One region of the Ectopseudomonas khazarica genome, then DNA from elsewhere that is predicted to be linked to it. Evidence: predicted binding sites of a transcription regulator. Region 1 holds the regulator's gene; the other holds the start of a gene.
What was found. Region 1 encodes FliA, which starts transcription of late flagellar genes. Its sites were predicted from a motif close to CTAAAGTTTNNNNNNNNNNNGCCGNTAA; they were not measured.
Positions count from the first base shown of each region.

Region 2: a site for FliA is predicted at 2,791-2,818, ahead of JLK41_RS04165 (methyl-accepting chemotaxis protein). Genes of this name have one in related genera too.

Region 1 covers NZ_CP068551.1:3,367,738-3,373,193, reverse strand. Annotated here, with positions in the region: gene flhA (flagellar biosynthesis protein FlhA) at 1-1, shown strand, start outside; gene flhF (flagellar biosynthesis GTPase FlhF) at 13-1,323, shown strand; gene fleN (flagellar synthesis regulator FleN) at 1,413-2,243, shown strand; gene fliA (RNA polymerase sigma factor FliA) at 2,240-2,986, shown strand; gene JLK41_RS16060 (chemotaxis response regulator CheY) at 3,087-3,461, shown strand; gene JLK41_RS16055 (protein phosphatase CheZ) at 3,481-4,269, shown strand; gene JLK41_RS16050 (chemotaxis protein CheA) at 4,282-5,456, shown strand, end outside.
Region 2 covers NZ_CP068551.1:914,436-919,891, reverse strand. Annotated here, with positions in the region: gene JLK41_RS04170 (TatD family hydrolase) at 1-529, shown strand, start outside; gene JLK41_RS04165 (methyl-accepting chemotaxis protein) at 578-2,608, opposite strand; gene ampE (regulatory signaling modulator protein AmpE) at 2,912-3,745, opposite strand; gene ampD (1,6-anhydro-N-acetylmuramyl-L-alanine amidase AmpD) at 3,758-4,306, opposite strand; gene JLK41_RS04150 (DUF1631 domain-containing protein) at 4,498-5,456, opposite strand, start outside.

The sequences.
Region 1 (5,456 bases):
AGGTAAAGGGTCATGCAGGTCAAACGCTTCTTCGCCGCCGATATGCGGACCGCCATGAAACTGGTGCGTGACGAATTGGGCGCCGATGCCTCGATCATCGGCAACCGCCGCGTGGCTGGCGGTGTGGAGCTGACGGCTGCGCTGGATTACCAGGCGCCGGCCCCGGCACGCCCGAACCCGGCGCTGGAAGCCGAATTGCGCAAGACCCAGGCGCGCATCGCCAGCGCCCAGGCCGAGCTGACCACCCGTGCCGAACAGGATGCCGGCAAGGATCGCCAGTTGTTCGCCAACGAGTCGCTGCTGGCGCCCGAGCTGCCGGCGACGCCGGTCAAGCCGCAACGCCCGCTCGAGGCGCCTGTCGCCGCTGCACCGGCGGTCGATCCCCGGGCCCTGGACGCGATGCGCTTCGAGCTGCATGGCCTGCGTGAGCTGATCGAAGTCCAGCTGGGGTCCATCGCCTGGGGGCAGTTGCAGAATCGTCGTCCGCAGCAGGCCAACCTCTGGCGCCGCCTGCAGCGCATGGGCCTGTCGGCCGAGCTGTCGCAAGCCCTGCTGAGCAAGGTGGCCGGTGTGGCCGAGCCGCGTCAGGCCTGGCGCATGCTGCTGGCCCACCTGGCTCACGCGATCAGGACGCCCAAGGTCGAGCCGCTGGAAGAGGGTGGGGTGATCGCCCTGGTCGGTCCGGCCGGCATGGGCAAGACCACCACGCTGGCCAAGCTGGCTGCGCGCTACGTGCTTAAGTACGGCGCGCAGCAGGTCGCTCTGGTGAGCATGGACAGCTATCGTATTGGCGCACAGGAGCAACTGAAGACGCTTGGGCGTATCCTTGGCGTATCGGTGACCCAGGTCGATCCCGGTCAGTCTCTGCTGCAGGCTCTGACGCCGCTGGCCAAGAAACGCGTGGTGCTGGTCGACACCGCAGGCCTGCCGGGTAACGATCCGGCACTGCGCCTGCAGCTGGAGAGCCTGGCGTCGCCACGCATCAAGTCGAAGAATTATCTGGTTTTGGCGGCAACGAGTCAGAACCAAGTGCTCAAGGCGGCCTACCATAGTTACAAGCGCTGCGGACTTTCTGGTTGCATACTGACCAAGCTGGACGAGGCTGCGAGCCTGGGCGAGGTATTGGGTCTGGCTATAGGCCAGCATCTGCCGGTAGCCTATGTGACAGACGGGCCGCGCATTCCGGATGACCTGCAGGTGCCGCGCAGCCACCAGCTGGTCAGCCGCGCAGTGGGCCTGCAGTCTGCGGAGGAGCCGAGTGAGGACGCCATGGCGCAGTTGTTCGCCGGGCTCTATCACCAGCCCGCGCAGCGCGCCGGCTGAACGGCGACGATGTTGCACCCTCTCGCGCATGAGCGCGGGAGTGAACGGCCTGATGGTCAAGTCGAAGTTAGACAAGGTGTAGAAAGAACATGGGTATGCATCCCGTACAGGTGATTGCGGTGACCGGCGGCAAGGGTGGCGTCGGCAAGACCAATGTGTCGGTGAATCTGTCCATGGCCCTGGCCGACCTCGGTCGGCGGGTGATGCTGATGGACGCCGACCTGGGGCTGGCCAACGTCGACGTGCTGCTGGGGCTCACACCCAAGCGCACCCTGGCCGATGTGATCGCCGGCGAGTGCGATCTGCGTGACGTGCTGCTGCAGGGGCCGGGCGGCATTCGCATCGTGCCGGCCGCGTCGGGCACGCAGAGCATGGTCAGCCTCACGCCGATGCAGCATGCCGGGCTGATCCAGGCATTCAGCGACATCAGCGAAAACCTCGATGTCCTGGTGATCGACACCGCCGCCGGTATCGGCGACGCGGTGGTCAGCTTCGTCCGGGCGGCGCAGGAAATCCTCGTGGTGGTGTGCGACGAACCGACCTCCATCACCGATGCCTACGCCCTGATCAAGCTGCTCAACCGTGACCATGGCATCAGCCGTTTCCGCGTCCTGGCCAACATGGCTCACAGTCCGCAGGAAGGGCGCAATCTCTTTGCTAAGCTGACCAAGGTGACGGATCGTTTTCTTGATGTCGCCCTGCAGTATGTCGGCGCCGTGCCCTACGACGAGTGCGTGCGCAAGGCCGTGCAGAAGCAGCGTGCCGTCTATGAGGCGTTCCCACGATCCAAGTGCGCCCTGGCGTTCAAGGCGATTGCTCAGAAGGTCGACACCTGGCCGTTGCCGGCCAACCCCCGCGGCCATCTGGAGTTCTTCGTCGAGCGTCTGGTGCAGCAACCGACGGCTGACAGTGCCGTATGACAGCAGCTTCTGGACTTCGTATGTACAACAAGGCGCAGGCGCAGGACTCCCAGCACCAGTTGATCGAGCGCTATGCCTCCCTGGTCAAGCGCATCGCCTACCACCTGCTGGCACGCCTGCCAGCCAGCGTGCAGGTCGATGATCTGATCCAGGCGGGGATGATCGGGCTGCTCGAGGCCTCGCGCAAATACGACTCCAGCAAGGGTGCCAGTTTCGAAACCTTCGCCGGCATCCGCATTCGCGGTGCCATGCTCGACGAGGTACGCAAGGGCGATTGGGCGCCGCGTTCCGTGCACCGTAACAGCCGTATGGTCAGCGATGCGATTCGTGCAGTCGAAGCCCGAACCGGGCGCGACGCTAAAGATCACGAGGTTGCTGCCGAACTCCAATTGAGTCTGGAGGATTACTACGGCATTCTTGGCGACACTTTGGGCAGCCGCCTGTTCAGCTTCGACGACCTCTTGCAGGATGGCGAGCACGGCGGGTTGCACGAAGACGCCGGGCACACCCACCTCGAACCTTCGCGGGACCTCGAAGACGAACGCTTTCAGGCGGCTTTGGCCGAGGCCATCGCCGGTTTGCCCGAGCGTGAACGTCTCGTGCTGGCGCTGTATTACGATGAAGAACTGAACTTGAAAGAAATCGGTGAAGTGCTGGGGGTTAGCGAGTCACGTGTGAGCCAACTGCACAGTCAGTGCGCGGCACGCCTGCGCTCGCGACTGAGTGAATGGCGCGCAGGCTGAACAGCGGCGTACTCGCAGGCGGAAGCGGTTTCTCGATTAAAGGACGTAGTTGCAAGCGCAATACGTTTGGGACTGTACGGAGGTCGACTTGGACAAGAACATGAAAATCCTCATCGTTGACGATTTCTCGACGATGCGACGGATCATCAAGAACCTCTTGCGGGACTTGGGTTTCACCAACACCGCAGAAGCCGATGACGGCACGTCGGCGCTGCCGATGCTGCAGAGCGGCAGCTTCGACTTTCTGGTGACCGACTGGAACATGCCCGGCATGACCGGTATCGACTTGCTGCGCGCCGTTCGCGCCGACGAGCGTCTCAAGCACCTGCCGGTGCTGATGGTGACCGCCGAAGCCAAGCGCGACCAGATCATCGAGGCGGCTCAGGCCGGCGTGAATGGCTACGTGGTCAAACCCTTCACCGCCCAGGTGCTGAAGGAAAAGATCGAGAAGATCTTCGAGCGAGTCAACGGCTGATGTCGGCCGCGAGGGTGCTATGGAACATGATGACTCCACGATGGGTGACCTCGAGTCGACCCTGAAAAACAACGCCCGTGACCTGGTCGATAGCCTCGAACAAGGCAATTTCGGCGCCGCGGTGCAACTGATCAACGAACTCAACAAGGTCCGTGATCGCGGGCTCTATCACGAGGTCGGCAAGCTGACCCGTGAGTTGCACAACGCCATCGTCAACTTTCAGATCGACCCGCGCATGCCGCATGCGCAGGAGCTGTCGCAGATCGCCGATGCGACCGAACGCCTGAACTACGTCGTTACCCAGACCGAGAGGGCGGCCAACCGCACCATGGACCTGGTGGAGCAGAGCGCTCCGCTGGTCAATGACCTGAGCGATGAGGCGCAGAGCCTGAGCGCCGAATGGGGCCGTTTCATGCGTCGCGAGATGGGCGCCGAAGGGTTCCGCGAGCTGGCCAAGCGCGTCGAGCTGTTCCTCGCGCGCAGCGAGCGTGACGGCGCCAAACTGTCCAATCACCTCAACGACATTCTGCTGGCGCAGGACTATCAGGACCTCACCGGGCAGGTGATCAAGCGGGTCACCCAGCTGGTGACCGAGGTGGAAGGCAACCTGCTCAAGCTGATGCTGATGGCCAGCCAGGTCGACCGTTTTGCCGGCATTCAGCATGACCACGAAGCGTTGCGTGCCGAACAGGAAAAAATAAAAGAGCCATCGCGGGGTGAAGGTCCGCAGATTCATGCCGATAAGCGTGATGACGTTGCCTCCAGTCAGGACGATGTCGACGACCTGCTGTCCAGCCTAGGGTTCTAAGGAGCACACAATATGAGCTTCGGCGCCGATGAAGAGATCCTCCAGGACTTCCTGGTAGAGGCCGGCGAGATTCTCGAACAGTTGTCCGAGCAGTTGGTCGAGCTGGAAAGCCGGCCGGACGACATGAACCTGCTCAACGCCATCTTTCGCGGTTTCCATACCGTCAAGGGCGGAGCGGGCTTCCTCCAGCTCAACGAGCTGGTGGAGTGCTGCCACATAGCCGAGAACGTGTTCGACATCCTGCGCAAGGGTGAGCGTCGCGTCGACTCGGAGCTGATGGACGTGGTGCTCGAGGCTCTTGATGCAGTCAACGGCATGTTCGGCGAGGTGCGCGAGCGCCGCGAGCCGACGCCTGCCACGCCGGAACTGCTGGCCGCGCTGGCGCGCCTGGCTGAACCGGCTGGTGCCGAGCCGGCGCCTGCGCCGGTCGTGACAGCCGCGCCGGAACCCGAGCCCGAGCCTGAGCCGGTTGCGGCTGCTGCGGCGTCCGGCGACATCACCGACAGCGAGTTCGAACAGCTGCTCGACGCCCTGGGCGATGCCCCGGCCGTGGAAGCGGCGGCGCCTGCCAGTGACGACATCACCGACGACGAGTTCGAGTCGCTGCTCGACCAGTTGCATGGCAAGGGGCAGTTCAGTGGCCCGGTCGAGACGCCTGCCAGCACCGCCGGTGCTGCCGCACCTGCGGCGGCGCCTGCCAGTGACGACATCACCGACGATGAATTCGAGGCGCTGCTCGACCAGCTGCACGGCAAGGGGCAGTTCTCCGGCCCGGCCGAAACCGCCGCGCCAGCCGTCGCTGCCAGCGAACCGCCGGCGCCTGCCGGTGATGACATCACCGACGACGAGTTCGAGTCGCTGCTCGATCAGTTGCACGGCAAGGGCAAGTTCGTACCACCGAGTGAGCCGGCTGCTCCCGCTCCGGCAGCGAAACCGGCTGCACCTGCGGCCAAGCCCGCCGCAGCGGCCAAGGCTGCTGCGCCTGCTGCGCCCGCCAAGCCGGCCGCTCCGGCCAAGGCCGAGCCCGCTGCTGGCCGCGCCGCAGCCGCGCCGGCACCTGCTGGCGACAAGGCACCGGCGGCGAGCGAAGCGGAAACCACCGTACGCGTCGACACCGCGCGCCTCGACGAGATCATGAACATGGTCGGCGAGCTGGTGCTGGTGCGTAACCGCCTGGTGCGCCTGGG
Region 2 (5,456 bases), 2.5 Mb from region 1:
CAGGCTGATCGGCCACCCCAGGCTGTGCGCCGTTGGCGAGTTCGGCCTGGACTACTACCTGGACCACCTCGATCGCCAGCGCCAGCAGGCCCTGTTCGAAGCCCAGCTGCACCTGGCAATCGAGTTCGAGTTACCCGTCCTGTTGCACGTACGCCGTGCGCACGCGGCGACCATCGCCACGCTCAAGCGCCTGCGTCCGGCGCGTGGCGGCATCATCCACGCCTTTGCCGGCAGCGCCGAGGAAGCACGCGAATACATCAGGCTGGGGTTTCGCCTGGGCCTGGGCGGCGCGGCGACCTGGCCGCAGGCCAATCGCCTGCGCAAGGTCGTGGCCGGGCTGCCGCTGGAGGCCATCGTGCTGGAGACCGACGCGCCGGACATGGCGCCCTCCATGCACGCCAACCAGCGCAACAGCCCGGAGCACCTTGCGGAAATCTGCAGCGAGCTGGCGGCATTGCGTGGCATGTCGGCCGAGGCGCTGGCGGCGGCCAGCAGCCGCAATGCGGAGGCGCTGTTCGGCTGGGGCTAGGCCACCAGGCTTGAGCCGCGATCAGGGCGACTCAAGCCCTCGGGCCGATCAGACGCGGAACGCGCCGATCAACTGCTTGAGGCGGGTGACCAGTTCGCTCAACTCGCGGCTGGCCTGCTCGGTCTGGCTCGCGCCAGCGGCGGTGCGCTCACCGGCATGGTTGATCTCGACGATGTTCTGGTCGATATCGTGCGCCACGGCGGTCTGCTGCTCGGCGGCCGCCGCGATCTGCTGGTTCTGATCGACGATCATGCCCACCGCGCCGAGAATGTTCTCCAGTGCCTGCTGCACCTTGGCCGACTCGCTGACCGTGCCATCGGCCATCTGGTGGCTGGCATTCATCGCCTTGACGGCGGCGCCGACACCTCCCTGGAGCTTGGCGATCATCGCCTCGATCTCCTCGGTGGACTGCTGGGTGCGCTTGGCCAGGTTGCGCACCTCGTCGGCGACCACCGCGAACCCGCGCCCCTGCTCCCCGGCACGCGCCGCCTCGATGGCCGCGTTGAGCGCCAGCAGGTTGGTCTGCTCGGCGATGCCCTTGATCACGTCCAGCACCTGGCTGATGGCAGCACTGTCGCTGGCCAGTTGGTCGATGACCGCCACCGACTGGTCGATTTCCCCGGCCAGGCGCTGGATAGCCCCGACCTGCGACTCGACCAGTGCCCGGCCGCTGACCGTTTCCTGGTTGACGCTCTGTGCACTGTTCACCGCAGCGGCGGCGCTACGCGCCACTTCCTGGGCCGTGGCCGACATCTGGTTCATCGCCGTGGCGACCTGCTCGATCTGCGCGCGCTGACCGGCGACGGCCTGGTTGCTCTCGCCCGACACCAGCTCGACGCGGTCGGCCTGGCCGCCCACTTCGCCGACCGTGTGGCCCACGCGTTCGATCAGGTCATGGATACGCATGACAGTCTGGTTGAACACCTGCCCCAGCTCACCCAGTTCGTCGCGACTCTGCGCCTGGAAGGTGACCGTCATGTCGCCGGCCGCCACCTTGTCCATGACCTGGCCAAGGGTCTTCAGGGTCGAGCGCGTGGACACGTAGAAACCGCTGTAGAGGTAGACGATCAGCAGGAACACCACCACCAGCGCGACCACCAGCAACACCATCTGCGCGCGGTTCTCGGTCAGGCGCTCGCTCAGCTGGCTATCGAGAAAGGCCAGCAGGCCATCGTTGAACGCGTAGGTCCTGGCCATCTGCTGGCTGACCTGCTCGTAGAACTGGGCCCAGGGCGTATCGAGACTGTCGGCGATGATCACCTGGTCCTCGAACAGCACAGCACTGTCTTTCAGGCTCTGCCGACTGGCCTCGGCCAGACCGCCCAGGCCATTCTGCGCGGCGACGCTGCCCGCCAGCGCCTCCTGCAGGTTCAGGCCATATTCGGCGTGCAGCTTCTCCAGCTGCAGCAACAGATCATCGAACTTGGTGCTGGCCGCCGAGTTGAGAAAGCCCTGCCCCAGCGAGTAGGCGCCAATGGCACGGCCCTGGCTCAGCACGTCGGTGATCTGCGGGGTGACGTTGGTGATCAGCTCGGTGATCTGGCGAACCTGGCGCTGCGGGTCCTGGCTGAGACCGGCCTGGCTGGCCACCAGCTTGATGAACACCTGCGAGGAGCCGAGCAGCTTCTCGACGATGACCGCCTTGCTCTGCAGCGACGTCTCGCCTTCCGCGCTCTTGAGATCCGCCAGCAGCTCGTCGCGCTTGCTGACGAACTCGGCCGCCTGCTCGGCATCCTGGGTGACCGGCTCCAGGCCCTGCAGCCCCGCGCTCAGTGCCTGCTGCAGTTGGCCGATGCGGCTTTCCAGATCGCCCGCCTGGCCGGACTGGCCGATCATCGAGTTGATCTGCACCAGGTCATTGAGGCTTTCCAGGTCACGCCGCAGCTGCAGACTCTGGCCCAGCAGCTCGAGGCTCTCCAGTGCATTCTCGGTCCCGACGAACTGTCGGTAGGAGTCACGCACCAGATAGAAATTGGTGACCAGCATGGGCAGGAAAAACAGGACACTGATCAGACTGAACTTCATGCCGAAGCTGAGGCGGTTCATCAGCGCGATGGCCGGATACAACACGGTCTTCACTAGACGTCTCCAGTTGCCATTATTGTTATGGGTGTTGCTTGAACGGCCGCTGAGCCTCACACGGGCTGACGACGGCGTCCTGTGCAGCCCGACCTGCGGCGCGCGAATCCACGCGGCGAATACAGGCAGATAAATGTGACGCGAATCACTAAACAGGACAGGCTACCGCCCCCTTATACCCCTTATCGACCCGCCTCTCTGTAACTTAAGGTTAAACCCGCGCGACACCCCGAACCGCCTCGCAGGAAGCCTTCGAGGTTGCAGCGACCCCGGCCAACGTTCGCCAGGGCGCTCCGATCACCGCTAGATGAGCAGCACCCACACCGCGTAAGCGGCGTACCAGACCACTGCAGCGCGAATCAGCAGCTGCCACAGCTGATCCAGCGTATCCACGCCCTCCTCACCCATGACCGGGGCCGGCATCTCCCCCGCTGCACGCCCGGCCTTGATCACCAGTTGGGCGGCGGCGATGTCCCAGCTGAGCAACTCGTGCAACAGGGCACGAGTGACCGCAACGAAGTTGCCCACCAGGGCGAAGCTGGAAGCCAGCACCCGCGCCGGCAACCAGTCGAAGGCGTGTCGCAGCTGAACCGCCCGCTCGCGCAGCGCGGCCTGCTCGGCGTGCTCGGACGTCAGCGCCAGCAGCCGGTAGGCCAGCGCCGCCAGCGGACCGAGCAGCAGATACCAGAAGATCACCGCGAAGAAGCTCTGGTAGGCCTGCCACAGCAAGTGCCCCTGGACCTGCTGCAGCAGTTGAGTGCCCTCTTCCGGCTGCAACGCCAGGTCACGCTCGGCGACGTGGTAGGCGGCCTGCCCATCACCGCGACGCCAGGCATCACGGAAAGGGCCCAGAGCTGCGAGCAGATCGCCACGGCCCAGGCTGTAGATCAGCACCAGCAGGTGCACCGGCAAGGCAAGCCAGCCATAGGCCAGCGGTTTGAGCACGAGCAGAACCAGCCCCAGTGCCGCGACGGGCAGAAGCACCAGAAGGCCCAGGCACAGCCACGGCGCCTGCTGCAGACTGCCCTGCTGCACGCGTCGCAACTGCGCGAGCCAGGGGCCGTCCTGCTGGATGCGCAGGCGCCAGGCGGAGAACTTCTCGACCCAAAGCACCAGCAGAATGACCAGAAAACTCATCGCTACCTCTCCTCAATCCTTCAATGTGGCGTACAGGCGTGGCCAGTCGAACGCGGGGCCCGGATCGGTCTTGCGTCCCGGCGCGATGTCGCAGTGCCCACGAATGCGTTGGGTCGAGATGGCCGGGTAGGCGTCCAGCAACTGGCGCGTCAGCTCGGTCAGCCTTGCGTACTGACTGTCAGTGTAAGGCTGGTCATCGGTCCCCTCCATCTCCACACCTAGCGAAAAATCATTGCAGTTGTCCCGTCCATCGAAGCGGGAAACACCGGCATGCCAGGCGCGATCCAGGCAGGAGACGAATTGCGTCAGCGAGCCATCACGCTCGATGAAGAAATGCGCAGAGACCTGCAGGTCGGCAATTTCGGAGAAGAAGGGGTGCTCATCCGTCGCCAGGCGGTTCTGGAAGAACGCCTGCACCCTGCCGGTACCGAACTGTCCAGGCGGCAGGCTGATGTTGTGCACCACGAGCAGCGAGATCTCGCCGTCGGGACGGGCGTTGAAGTTGGGTGATGGGCAATGACGAATGCCCTGAAACCAGCCGGTTGAGGGGTCGAGCTGCATGTGACACTCCTGAGCGAGCCATCACTCTAGAGCAGCCAACCCGGACGGCCAAGCGCGAGACGGCAACAGGATGTGCGCGGGACAGGAAATGTCGAATGGGTCGTGCGCCCTCAGGCACAGGACGAGGCATGCAGTGCCTCACGCCGGAGGCGCGCGCGTGCCCTGAGGACAGCGCACGCACCGGCGATCGATCAGGCGTTCTTCAGCTTGCGCAGGTTGCCGATCACCGACTCCAGCGCGCGATCGAACAGCAGCGCATCGTCGAGCAGGCGAATGGCGTTGCGACGGAACTCCACGGCCAGCGAGTTGCGGCTCTTCTCCAGCACCTTCATGCCGGTGCGGTTGACGAACACGTACTTGCCGGTCGGTTTGATGATGGCCGCCAGCTTGCAACGCAGCTTGTGCTCCTCGTCTTCCTGGAATTCGACCCAGCTGCCCACACGCAGGCTGTCTACCTGCAGCAGCGCCTCGTCGTCGTCCGGCAACATCACTTCCGGCTCCTGCGGGCGGGTCTGCCCTGGAGCCAGCAGGATGATTTCCTCGACCACCTCGACCATCGCCGGTGCGTCCTCGACCACCGCTTCCTCGGCGGGCAACTCCAGCAGCGGCAGTTCGAGGTCACCCTCGCCGGCGTCAGCCTGCACGGCCTCGGCCTGCTCGGGCGTGACCTCGGCCTCGGCAGCGGCGCGCTTGAAGCGCTGGAAGGCCTGCACATGCAGCACTTCCAGCTGGCTGAAGAACTCGCTGGTGGAGAAGGGATCGAAGGCGGCGCTGGCCATGCCTTCGCGCAAAGCCTTGAGCAGGCCCGGGACAAGTTCCAGCAGTTGCAGACGGGCTTCCGGATCCTCGTGCGGCGCAACGCTCCAGACCAGGTCATCCATGGTCTGCAGGGCAGCCTGCCACTCCGGCGATTCCACGCCATGCTTGAGGCAGGTGAGCATCAGCACCTTGCTCCAGGCTTCCTGCAGCAGGCGCACCACCACCTCGGGCAGCGTCTTGCCCAGCAGGCGCTCGTTCAATGCCTGTTCGACCTGACGACGGGCGAGCTCGGCCTTGGCGCTGCCTTCCTCGGCATCACGGGTGCGTTGTTCGAGCAACTCGCTGCGGCGACGCTCATCGCCCGTGAAGGCCATGAAGTCAGCGAGCAGCT